4 regions of the Streptomyces sp. NPDC036822 genome follow, and region 1 is predicted to be linked to each of the others. Evidence: riboswitches for the same ligand, from Rfam matches in the RefSeq annotation. Region 1 holds a riboswitch; each other region holds the start of a gene.
What was found. Region 1 has a riboswitch for cyclic di-AMP ahead of ACZ68P_RS31000 (transglycosylase family protein). Riboswitches for the same ligand answer to the same signal wherever they lie in the genome.
Positions count from the first base shown of each region.

Region 2: linked by a shared signal. The riboswitch ahead of ACZ68P_RS07560 (M23 family metallopeptidase) and the one ahead of ACZ68P_RS31000 (transglycosylase family protein) in region 1 are both predicted to bind cyclic di-AMP.
Region 3: linked by a shared signal. The riboswitch ahead of ACZ68P_RS15185 (LysM peptidoglycan-binding domain-containing protein) and the one ahead of ACZ68P_RS31000 (transglycosylase family protein) in region 1 are both predicted to bind cyclic di-AMP.
Region 4: linked by a shared signal. The riboswitch ahead of ACZ68P_RS12020 (M23 family metallopeptidase) and the one ahead of ACZ68P_RS31000 (transglycosylase family protein) in region 1 are both predicted to bind cyclic di-AMP.

Region 1 covers NZ_JBVJPY010000020.1:55,877-58,067, forward strand. Annotated here, with positions in the region: gene ACZ68P_RS31000 (transglycosylase family protein) at 188-883, opposite strand; cyclic di-AMP (ydaO/yuaA leader) riboswitch at 886-1,056, opposite strand; gene ACZ68P_RS31005 (transglycosylase family protein) at 1,316-2,191, opposite strand, start outside.
Region 2 covers NZ_JBVJPY010000003.1:16,937-19,127, reverse strand. Annotated here, with positions in the region: gene ACZ68P_RS07565 (PP2C family protein-serine/threonine phosphatase) at 1-627, shown strand, start outside; cyclic di-AMP (ydaO/yuaA leader) riboswitch at 854-1,001, shown strand; gene ACZ68P_RS07560 (M23 family metallopeptidase) at 1,013-2,110, shown strand; gene ACZ68P_RS07555 (PrsW family intramembrane metalloprotease) at 2,175-2,191, opposite strand, start outside.
Region 3 covers NZ_JBVJPY010000005.1:429,844-432,034, reverse strand. Annotated here, with positions in the region: gene ACZ68P_RS15195 (hypothetical protein) at 1-321, opposite strand, end outside; gene ACZ68P_RS15190 (PadR family transcriptional regulator) at 318-710, opposite strand; cyclic di-AMP (ydaO/yuaA leader) riboswitch at 1,098-1,257, shown strand; gene ACZ68P_RS15185 (LysM peptidoglycan-binding domain-containing protein) at 1,260-2,150, shown strand.
Region 4 covers NZ_JBVJPY010000004.1:308,741-310,931, forward strand. Annotated here, with positions in the region: gene ACZ68P_RS12015 (tyrosine-protein phosphatase) at 1-475, opposite strand, end outside; cyclic di-AMP (ydaO/yuaA leader) riboswitch at 866-1,021, shown strand; gene ACZ68P_RS12020 (M23 family metallopeptidase) at 1,026-1,973, shown strand; gene ACZ68P_RS12025 (SGNH/GDSL hydrolase family protein) at 2,145-2,191, shown strand, end outside.

The sequences.
Region 1 (2,191 bases):
GGTCGGGCGGGCGGCGCCGGGAGCCAAAGGCGGTCGACGCCGGGGCCCGGGCGGGTCGGCGTCGGGCCCGTGACGCGCGGAACCCCGGTCCGACGCGCACGGGGGAAGGGCGCGCCGGACCGGGGTGGTCACCGCGGGAGGGTCGTGGGGCCCGTGGAAGCCGCCGGACTCACACGGGCCGCCGGGCTCACTTCAGGTGAAGCTGCTGGCCCGGGTAGATCAGGTCGGCGTCGTCGACGATGTCCTTGTTGAGCTCGAAGAGCTTCGCCCAGCCGCCCTTGACGTCGTGGGCGGCGGCGATGGTGCTCAGGGTGTCGTGGGCCTTGACCTTGTACTCGCCGTCACCCTTCTCGACCTTCTTGCCGGTCGGGGTGGTGACGGTCTTCTTGGACTCGGCCTTCTTGGGCTCGGCGGCCTTCGGCGCGGTGCGCTTCTCGCTGCGGGTCGTCGGCTGCTCGGCCTGACGCTCCGGCGCGGGGGCGCTCTTCTCGGCGGAGCCGCCGTCGTACGAGGCGCCGGAGAGGCCCACGCCACAGCTCGGCCAGGCACCCTTGCCCTGGCCGGCCAGGACCTTCTCGGCGATCTCGATCTGCTGCGACTTGGAGGCCTGGTCGGCGGTCGCGGCGTAGGTGGTGCCGCCGTAGGCGGCCCAGGTGGAGGCCGAGAACTGCAGGCCGCCGTAGTAGCCGTTGCCGGTGTTGATGGACCAGTTGCCGCCCGACTCGCACTGGGCGACGGTGTCCCACTCGGAGCCGGTGGCCGCGGAGGCGGACCCGGCGGTCATCAGCGGGGCGGCCACGGCGACACCGGCGATGCCGGCGAGCGCGACGGCGCGGGTGGCCTTGGAAGCGCGACGGTGCTTGCCCTTGCCCGAAAGCAGCATGAAGTTCTCCTCACCGACGCCTGCGAGGTGAGCTGTCGGGTTCGGACCAAGTGAGTTGTCCGGCCGCGTGACCAGCACGCGGCTCCACCCCAAGCCGTTCCGGCCGTCTGTCTCGACGGCCGGGACCGGCACTTACCTGGGTCCCCCGCTCCTGCCTACGGCGCTTGCGCGACGACTGTTCCCATCGGCCGACGGCAGGATTCGGCGTTCTCGGTCGACGGGGCCCGCGGTGGCGAGCGATGTCGACCGTAAACACAGACCCCCACGAAGTTCAAAGACGTCTATAAGGGAGAAATCACCCCTACGTGCCTCTGAGCGAGGGGCGTTTGCGCAGGTGAGAAGCGACAGGAGCAGAGTTTGCGGACGTGACAGGCCAGTTCGGGCAAAGAGACCCATGTCTCACTTGCACAGAACCGGACATAGGGTCTCGAACTACCCTTGCGCCGGGGCCGTTTCGGGCGTCAGGTCGAGACTCTGACCAGGCAGGATGAGGTCCGGATCGGCGCCCACCGTCCGGCGGTTGGCGTCATAGAGGGCGGTCCAGCCGCCGGGCAGCTCGTTCTCCTGGGCGATCTCGGTGAGATTGTCCCCCGGCTGGACGGTGTATTCGTCCGCAATGCCGGAAGTATCCGTGTTGTTCTCACCCGTGCCGGGCGTCGCGCCCTTTGTCGACCCGTCAGTCCCGTCGGCACCGGCGGTCCCGTCGGCCGGCGAAGCGTGACGGCCGCTCTCGCGGCCATCGTCTGTACCGGTTTCGAGGGTGTTGTCCACATTGCCCGTCTCCGGGGCGGCGCCTCCGCGGTGCTTGCCGGTGCCGGGGGCGACCGGGGCGGAGGGCGTGCCGGAGGTCCCGGGCGTGGCGCCGGCGCTCGGCGCGCCGGTGGTCGCCGAGGCGTCCGGCGACGAGGGCGCGGTGAGGGCGGGCGCGGAGGGCGTGGCCGGGGAGGTCGCGGGAGCGCTGGGGAAGGTCTCCGGAGCGGCGGGGCCGGCCGGGATGCCGGCGGTCCGGTTCGACTCCGCGGCCGGACCGGTGGGCTCCTCCGGCGTGAGCGGCGGCCCCGGGTCGACGTCGGGGACGGTGCCGTCGTTCGTCAGGCCGGCGATGGGGGCGCAGGTGGCCCACTCCGTGCCGCCCGCGGCGAACGCCCGCTCGGCAACCGTGATCTGCTGCGCGCGGCTGGCGAGGTCCGCGCTGGACGCGTAGGCCAGGCCGCCGTGCCGCTCCCAGGTCTCCTGGGTGAATTGGAGTCCTCCGTAGAGGCCGTTGCCGAAGTTGGCACTCCACAGGCCACCCGATTCGCACTCGGC
Region 2 (2,191 bases), on a different contig from region 1:
CTCGTGGTCGGTGACGTACGGGGCAAGGGCCTGGACGCGGTCGAGGCCGTCGCCGTCGTCATCGGCGCCTTCCGGGAGGCCGCCGAGCAGGAGTCGACGCTGGAGGGCGTCGCCCAGCGTCTGGAGCGGGCGCTGGCCCGTGAGGGCACCCGGCGGGCCGGCCTGGACGCCGCCGAGGGGTTCACCACCGCCGTCCTGGCCGAGATCCCGCGCGGTGCCGGGCTCGTCCGGGTGGTCAACCGCGGGCACCCGGAGCCGCTGCTGCTGTACGCCGACGGCGGCCTGACCATGCTGGCGCCGACCGAGCCCGCGCTGCCCCTCGGAATGGGCGATCTGGCCGCGTGGCCGGACCGGGCCGACGCGACGCCGTACCCGCCGGGCGCCACGCTGCTCCTCTTCACGGACGGCCTCTCGGAGGCGCGCGACGCCCAAGGAGCCTTCTACGACCCCGCGGAGCGTCTCGCCGGGAGGATCTTCCCGGGGCCGGAGGAGCTGCTCGACGCGCTCGTCGACGATGTGCGCCGGTACACCGGCGGCGGGACGACGGACGACATGGCGCTGCTGGCGGTGAGCCGTCCGGCGTCGGGGCAGCCGGTGCGGCGGCGGACGATGCCCGTGGTGCCGTGACGTGGGCGGTCGTGACCATCCGTGATCGAAAGGTCCCGCTCCGATAACAGTTGACTTAACATCAGTTTCGAGTTGCGCACCGCCTTTTCACGGAAGGGGGGTCAAGTCGGGCCAATACGCCGCAATCCTGTGAACGATCAATAGGAACAGCTTGGAATCAGGACCCCCTGTCTATTAACGTTCGATAACGCAGCGCGGTCGTCCCAGTCGTCGCAAGAGACGGCACCGTGCGCGTGCGCCGAATCCTGAAAGGGAACCGGGGAACCACTACTTGGGGTGAATCGGGCGCTTTCGCACCTGTGCGACCGTGCCCGTAGGAGACCTTCCTGCTCCGAACCCGTCAGCTAACCCGGTAGGCGAGAAGGAAGGAAAGGAGCACGCCTCCGTGGCGTCCAACACCCCTGCCCCCGAAGCCCCCTTCGATGCGTTCGGTGCCTCGGGTGCCGCCGGGACGGACCACGACGCGGGCACCTGGGAGGAGTGGAACCCGACCGAGGACTCCCTCCGCCAGCAGGCCCGCTCCGGAGGCCGTCACCGCGTCGTCAAGCAGCGCTCCGGCTTCGCCCGCTCCTCCACCGTCCTCGGCGTCGGCGTCATCGCCGCCGTCGGCGCGGGCGGCCTGGCCACCGCGCAGGAGAAGCCCGCCGTCTCCATATCCCTTCCCGACCTCGACCTCCCGGACGCCTCCGGGCTGCCCGGCGTCGGCGAACTCCTGGCGGACGGGACCGACGGAGCCGGCGACACGGCCGACGGCTCCGGCACGGGCAACCTCCAGCCGCTCACCGCCACCCTCGCCCTGCCCGCCGAGGGCACCGGGACGGCCGAGGTCACGACCGCCTCCGCGTCCACCGCCGACGCGGGCGAGGCGCTGCGCGCCCGCATCCTCCAGCAGGCCGAGCAGCAGCAGGCCTCCGCCGACGCCGCCGAGAAGGCCGCGGCGGAGAAGGCGGCGGCCGAGAAGGCCGCTGCCGAGGCGGCCGCCAAGGCGAGCGCCGCGGAGAAGGCGGCGGCCGAGGCGAAGAAGCAGGCCGAGGCCGAAGCGGCGGCCAAGGCCGAGGCGGAGCGCCTGGCGAAGCTCGCCGCGAGCTACGCCCTGCCCACCTCCTCGTACGTCATCACCTCCACCTTCGGCGAGTCCGGCTCGATGTGGTCCTCGGGCTACCACACGGGTCTCGACCTCGCCGCCCCCACGGGCACGCCGGTCAAGGCGGTCCACGGCGGCACCATCACCTCGGCCGGCTGGTCCGGCGCGTACGGCTACCGCATCGTCCTGGAGCTGGAGGACGGTACGGAGATCTGGTACTGCCACCTCTCCTCCATGACCGCCTCCGCCGGCCAGTCGGTGGGCACCGGCGAGACGATCGGCCGCGTGGGCGCGACCGGCAACGTCACGGGAGCCCACCTCCACCTGGAGGTCCACACCCCGGGCGGATCCGGCGTGGACCCGGCGGCCTGGCTCCGGGACAAGGGCCTGAACGTCTGACCCGGCAGGTCGGTCCTCGCCGGCGCGGCGGACGCCGCCGTGCCGGATGCGGGCCCGGTGTCCGTCAGCTGCGGTAGGGGT
Region 3 (2,191 bases), on a different contig from region 1:
GAAGGCCAGGTGGCCCGCGGTGACGTCCACGCCCGGGGTCCACCGGCGCAGGTGGGTGATCAGCAGCAGCACGCCCGCGACGAAGGGGATCATCGCCGCGAGGCGGGCCACTCGCCGGTGCAGTGGCCGGCGGGCGTCGGCCCAGGAGGCGGCGAACGCCTTGACGTCCTCGCCGACCACGTCGTGCGGGGTGCGCCCGGCGGCCTCCGCGTCCTGAAGGTGGGCGGCCAGCTCGGCGAGCATGTCGCGGACGGCCGCGTCGTCGATGCCCCGGTACTCCCAGTTGCTGCGGCAGACCGCGAGTATGCGTTCGGATGTCATGTGGTCGTTTCCCCCGTCGGTTCGATGGTGCGGTCAGCCGGGCCGGCCAGGACACGGCCGGCCTGGGCGGCGAAGTCCCGCCAGACGGTCCGCCCGCCGTCCAGTTCGGCCCGGCCCGGCCCGGTGAGCCGGTAGTACTTGCGGGGCGCGCCGCCGCTGGCCGACGGCGCCCGGTACGACTCGACGAGCCCGGCCCGCTCCATCCGGGCGAGCAGGGGGTAGATGCTTCCCTCACTCACCAGCTCCAGACCGCTCTGCGTGAGCGCCTCGACGAACTCGTAGCCGTAGCGCGGCCGTTCGGCGATCAGGGACAGCAGACAGAGGTCGAGCACCCCGCGCAGAAGCTGGCTGCGCCGCTGGTCACCGGCGCCCGGCAGCTCCTTTGTCATGCGGTGCATGATAGTGAGCGACTACCTTGCACCGCAAGGCATTCCCCCCCGACCCTCCCCTCGCATCGGACACAAGTGGCCAAAAGGGATATTGAGGAGTATTAATGCACTTTCCCTTTGGAGATTGCACACTCCGGTGAATCCCTCATAAAGACTGATATCACTCCCCCGGTGACGTGAATCACGCCGCGGCGCGGAACGACCCCCGGCGACCCGGCGACCCCCTGCCTCCCAAGGAAGTTCGGCCCGGCCCGTCCCCGTATCGAGGGCCAGGTCACACCACGGGCGCACATTCCGGAATTACCCGCACGGCCCGGGACTTGTTTTCGTCGACATTTCTCGCCTACGGTCACCTGCATTCGAGCGGATCGCCGAATCCTGCCACCGCCCGAAAGACCACCTATTCACCCGTCGGCAGGAGCGGGGGACCCACTTTTCTCTCCGGTTCGGGATTCCGGATCGGATCGGGGTGAAGTCGCACACGTGCGGCCGGGCATCTCCAGCCCGAACCCGACAGCTCACCCCGCAGGCGCCGGAGAGGAACCCATCATGCCTGCACACGGTAAGCACCGGCGCCCCAAGCACCGTCCCCTCACTCGTGGTCTCGCCCTCGCGGGCACCGGCGGCGCCGCCCTGGCCCTGCCCCTGGTCGCGACCGCCGCCGCCCACGCGACGCCCTCCGCCGCCTCCGGAACGTCCACCGGAATTGCCACGGAGAAGACCGTCTCCAGCGCCGTGGAAAAGATCAAAGAATCGATTCCCGCCGCCGCGACCCCGGCGCGGTCCTACACGGTCACGGCCGGTGATTCCCTTTCCCTGATCGCGCAGGAGCAGGGCGTGCGCGGCGGTTGGAAGGTCCTTTACAACATCAACCGCAGCGTCGTGGGTGACAACCCGTCACTCATCCACCCGGGTCTGGAACTGACGCTCCGGAAGCAGGCGGCCGCGCCCAAGGCGCCGGCCAAGGCGGAGACGACGACCAAGCCGAAGGCGAAGGCCAAGGCCAAGGCCAAGCCGAAGAGCACGGCGAGCACGAGCACCGACCGCGCCAGCCGTTCGCAGGACCGCGGCGCCGCACCGGTCAAGGCGGCGCAGGCCGCCCCCGCCGCTCCGCGCTACACCAACGACCTCGACGGCTGGATCCGCGAGTCGCTGGACGTCATGGCGTCGTACGGGATCCCCGGCACCTACGAGGGGATCCAGCGCAACATCATGCGGGAGTCCTCCGGCAATCCGCAGGCCATCAACCTCTGGGATTCCAACGCCGTCAAGGGCACTCCCTCGAAGGGCCTGCTCCAGGTGATCGAGCCGACCTTCCTCGCCTATCACGTCCCCGGTACGTCGATGGACCTCTTCGACCCCGTCGCGAACATCACCGCCGCCTGCAACTACGCGGCCGACCGCTACGGCTCGATCGACAACGTCAACGGCCCCTACTAAGCGGCCGGTGAGGACGACGACGGCGAGGACCCGGCCGCTCG
Region 4 (2,191 bases), on a different contig from region 1:
GCATCAGGGCGGGGACACTGTCGTCGGCCATCGCGTGCAGGACGCGGCTGTGCTCCGCCGTCCGGTCGACCACCATCTTCCGGTATGAATCGGACATCCGGTCGGCCGCTTTGCCGCCGCCGAGGGCCTCGCGCAGCTGCTCCAGCGCGCCGCCGCTGACCAGCTTCCAGAACTCCTTGCCGTCGGCCGGGTCGTTGAGCGGGATGTTCACGTTCCGCACGCCGGGGAGTTCGACGTCCGCGCCCTCGACCTTCCGGTCGGCCGCGTTGCGGAAGTCGAAGACGGTGTGCAGCCCGAGGCCGGCGAGGAAGGCCGCGTCCTCCTCGGTGGCGTGCGCCAGGTGGCCGCTGCGGAAGAGGCGGCCGAACCGGACCGACCTGCCGTCCACGGTCGGCAGGCCGCCCACGTCCCGGAAGTTGCGGACCCCGCTCAGCTCGGGTTCGGTCGACGAGACCTGCGGCAGCTGCTGCGTCACGAGTGCTCCTGAGTGTTGGCGGACTTCGACGATACGAGATCGGTTCCTGGGGCAATCATTCCGGGTGGCGGCCCCCGCGCACACCCCTCGGACGGGAATGGGTGTTCTGTCCGAATTGGGGCCTTGGTGATAACGCGCCCTGGTAACAGGGGAGATGGGTTTCGGTGCGTGAGCAGCGTCATAACCGTGACGGAACGTGCCTGATCGTCTTTCGCGAACTCCCTGCGCGAAAAGGGGATCGAGGTGGCGGCATCCACGGAGGGTGACCGGAATTCCGGGCGGAAATCAGCCCACGGAATGCGTGGGGAATAAGACGGCTTGTTCGCGCCGACAGGCTCGTCTACGGTCACCGTCAATCCGGTCGGACCGCCGAATCCTGCCACCGTCCGGAATCCGCACCCACCCACGTATGGCAGGAGCGGGGGACCCAGGTAGTACGCCGATCCGGTCGATCCGGAACGGCTTGGGGTGAAGTCGCGCGCCATGGCGACCGGGCAACTCCAGCCCGAACCCGACAGCTCACCTCGCAGGCGACGGAGAGGAATTCGCCATGCCCGCGAAGGGTAAGCACCGCCGTCCCAAGGTCAACCCGATCACGCGCGGATTCGTCGCCGCCGGAACGGGCGGCGCCGTCGTCGCCCTGCCGCTCCTCGGCGCGACCGGAGCCCACGCCGCCGAGAAGTCCGCTCCCGCCGTGACTCCCGAGCAGGCCGTGGCCGCCGTCGCCGCCGCTCCCGCGAAGGCCCCGGCCGCCGCCGCCAAGGCGAAGCCCACGACGTACTCCGTCGTCGCCGGCGACTACCTGTCCAAGATCGCCACCGAGCACCACCTGGCCGGCGGCTGGAAGAAGCTGTACCAGGACAACCGCCAGGTCGTCGGCGAGAACCCCTCGCTGATCTTCCCCGGCATGAAGCTCACCATCGGCGCCAAGTCGACCGCCAAGGCGCCCGCGCCCAAGGCCACTGCCCCCAAGGCCGCGCCGAAGGCCGCCGCGAAGGCCGAGAAGTCCTCCTCCGACGACTCCGCGACGCGCAGCTCCCGCAGCGCCGAGCGCACGGCGGCGGCGCCCGCCCAGGAGCCGCGGGCCGCGGCCTCCGGCTGGGTCGCCCCCGTCAGCAACGGCGTCTCCACGCCGTACCGCGCCTCCGGCTCCATGTGGTCCTCCGGCTACCACACCGGTGTCGACTTCATGGCCTCCTCCGGCACCTCGGTCAAGGCCGTCGGCGCGGGCACGGTGTACTCCGCCGGCTGGAGCGGTTCGTACGGCAACGAGGTCGTCATCCAGCACGCCGACGGCACCTACTCGCAGTACGCCCACCTCTCCTCCCTCTCCGTCTCCACCGGCCAGTCGGTCAACGGCGGCGACGAGATCGGCCTGTCCGGTTCCACCGGCAACTCCAGCGGTCCGCACCTGCACTTCGAGATGCGCACCGGACCGAGCTACGGCTCGGACATCGACCCGCTCGAGTACCTGCGCCAGAAGGGCGTCGGCGTCTGACGCGTCCCGCGCACCCGCGAACCCCCGGGTACGCACCGGGCCCGGCACCTTCGTGCCGGGCCCTTCGCGTATTCCGCCTTGGCGCAATCTTGACCGGTGGCATATCTCACCCACCGTCAACACCTCCTTACGGTCGCGTAGGTCACACCCGTAAAGGAAGGATGTGCTCCCGTGGCAGACGATTCGAGATCAAGAGACATGGACGTATTCGGGTCGTA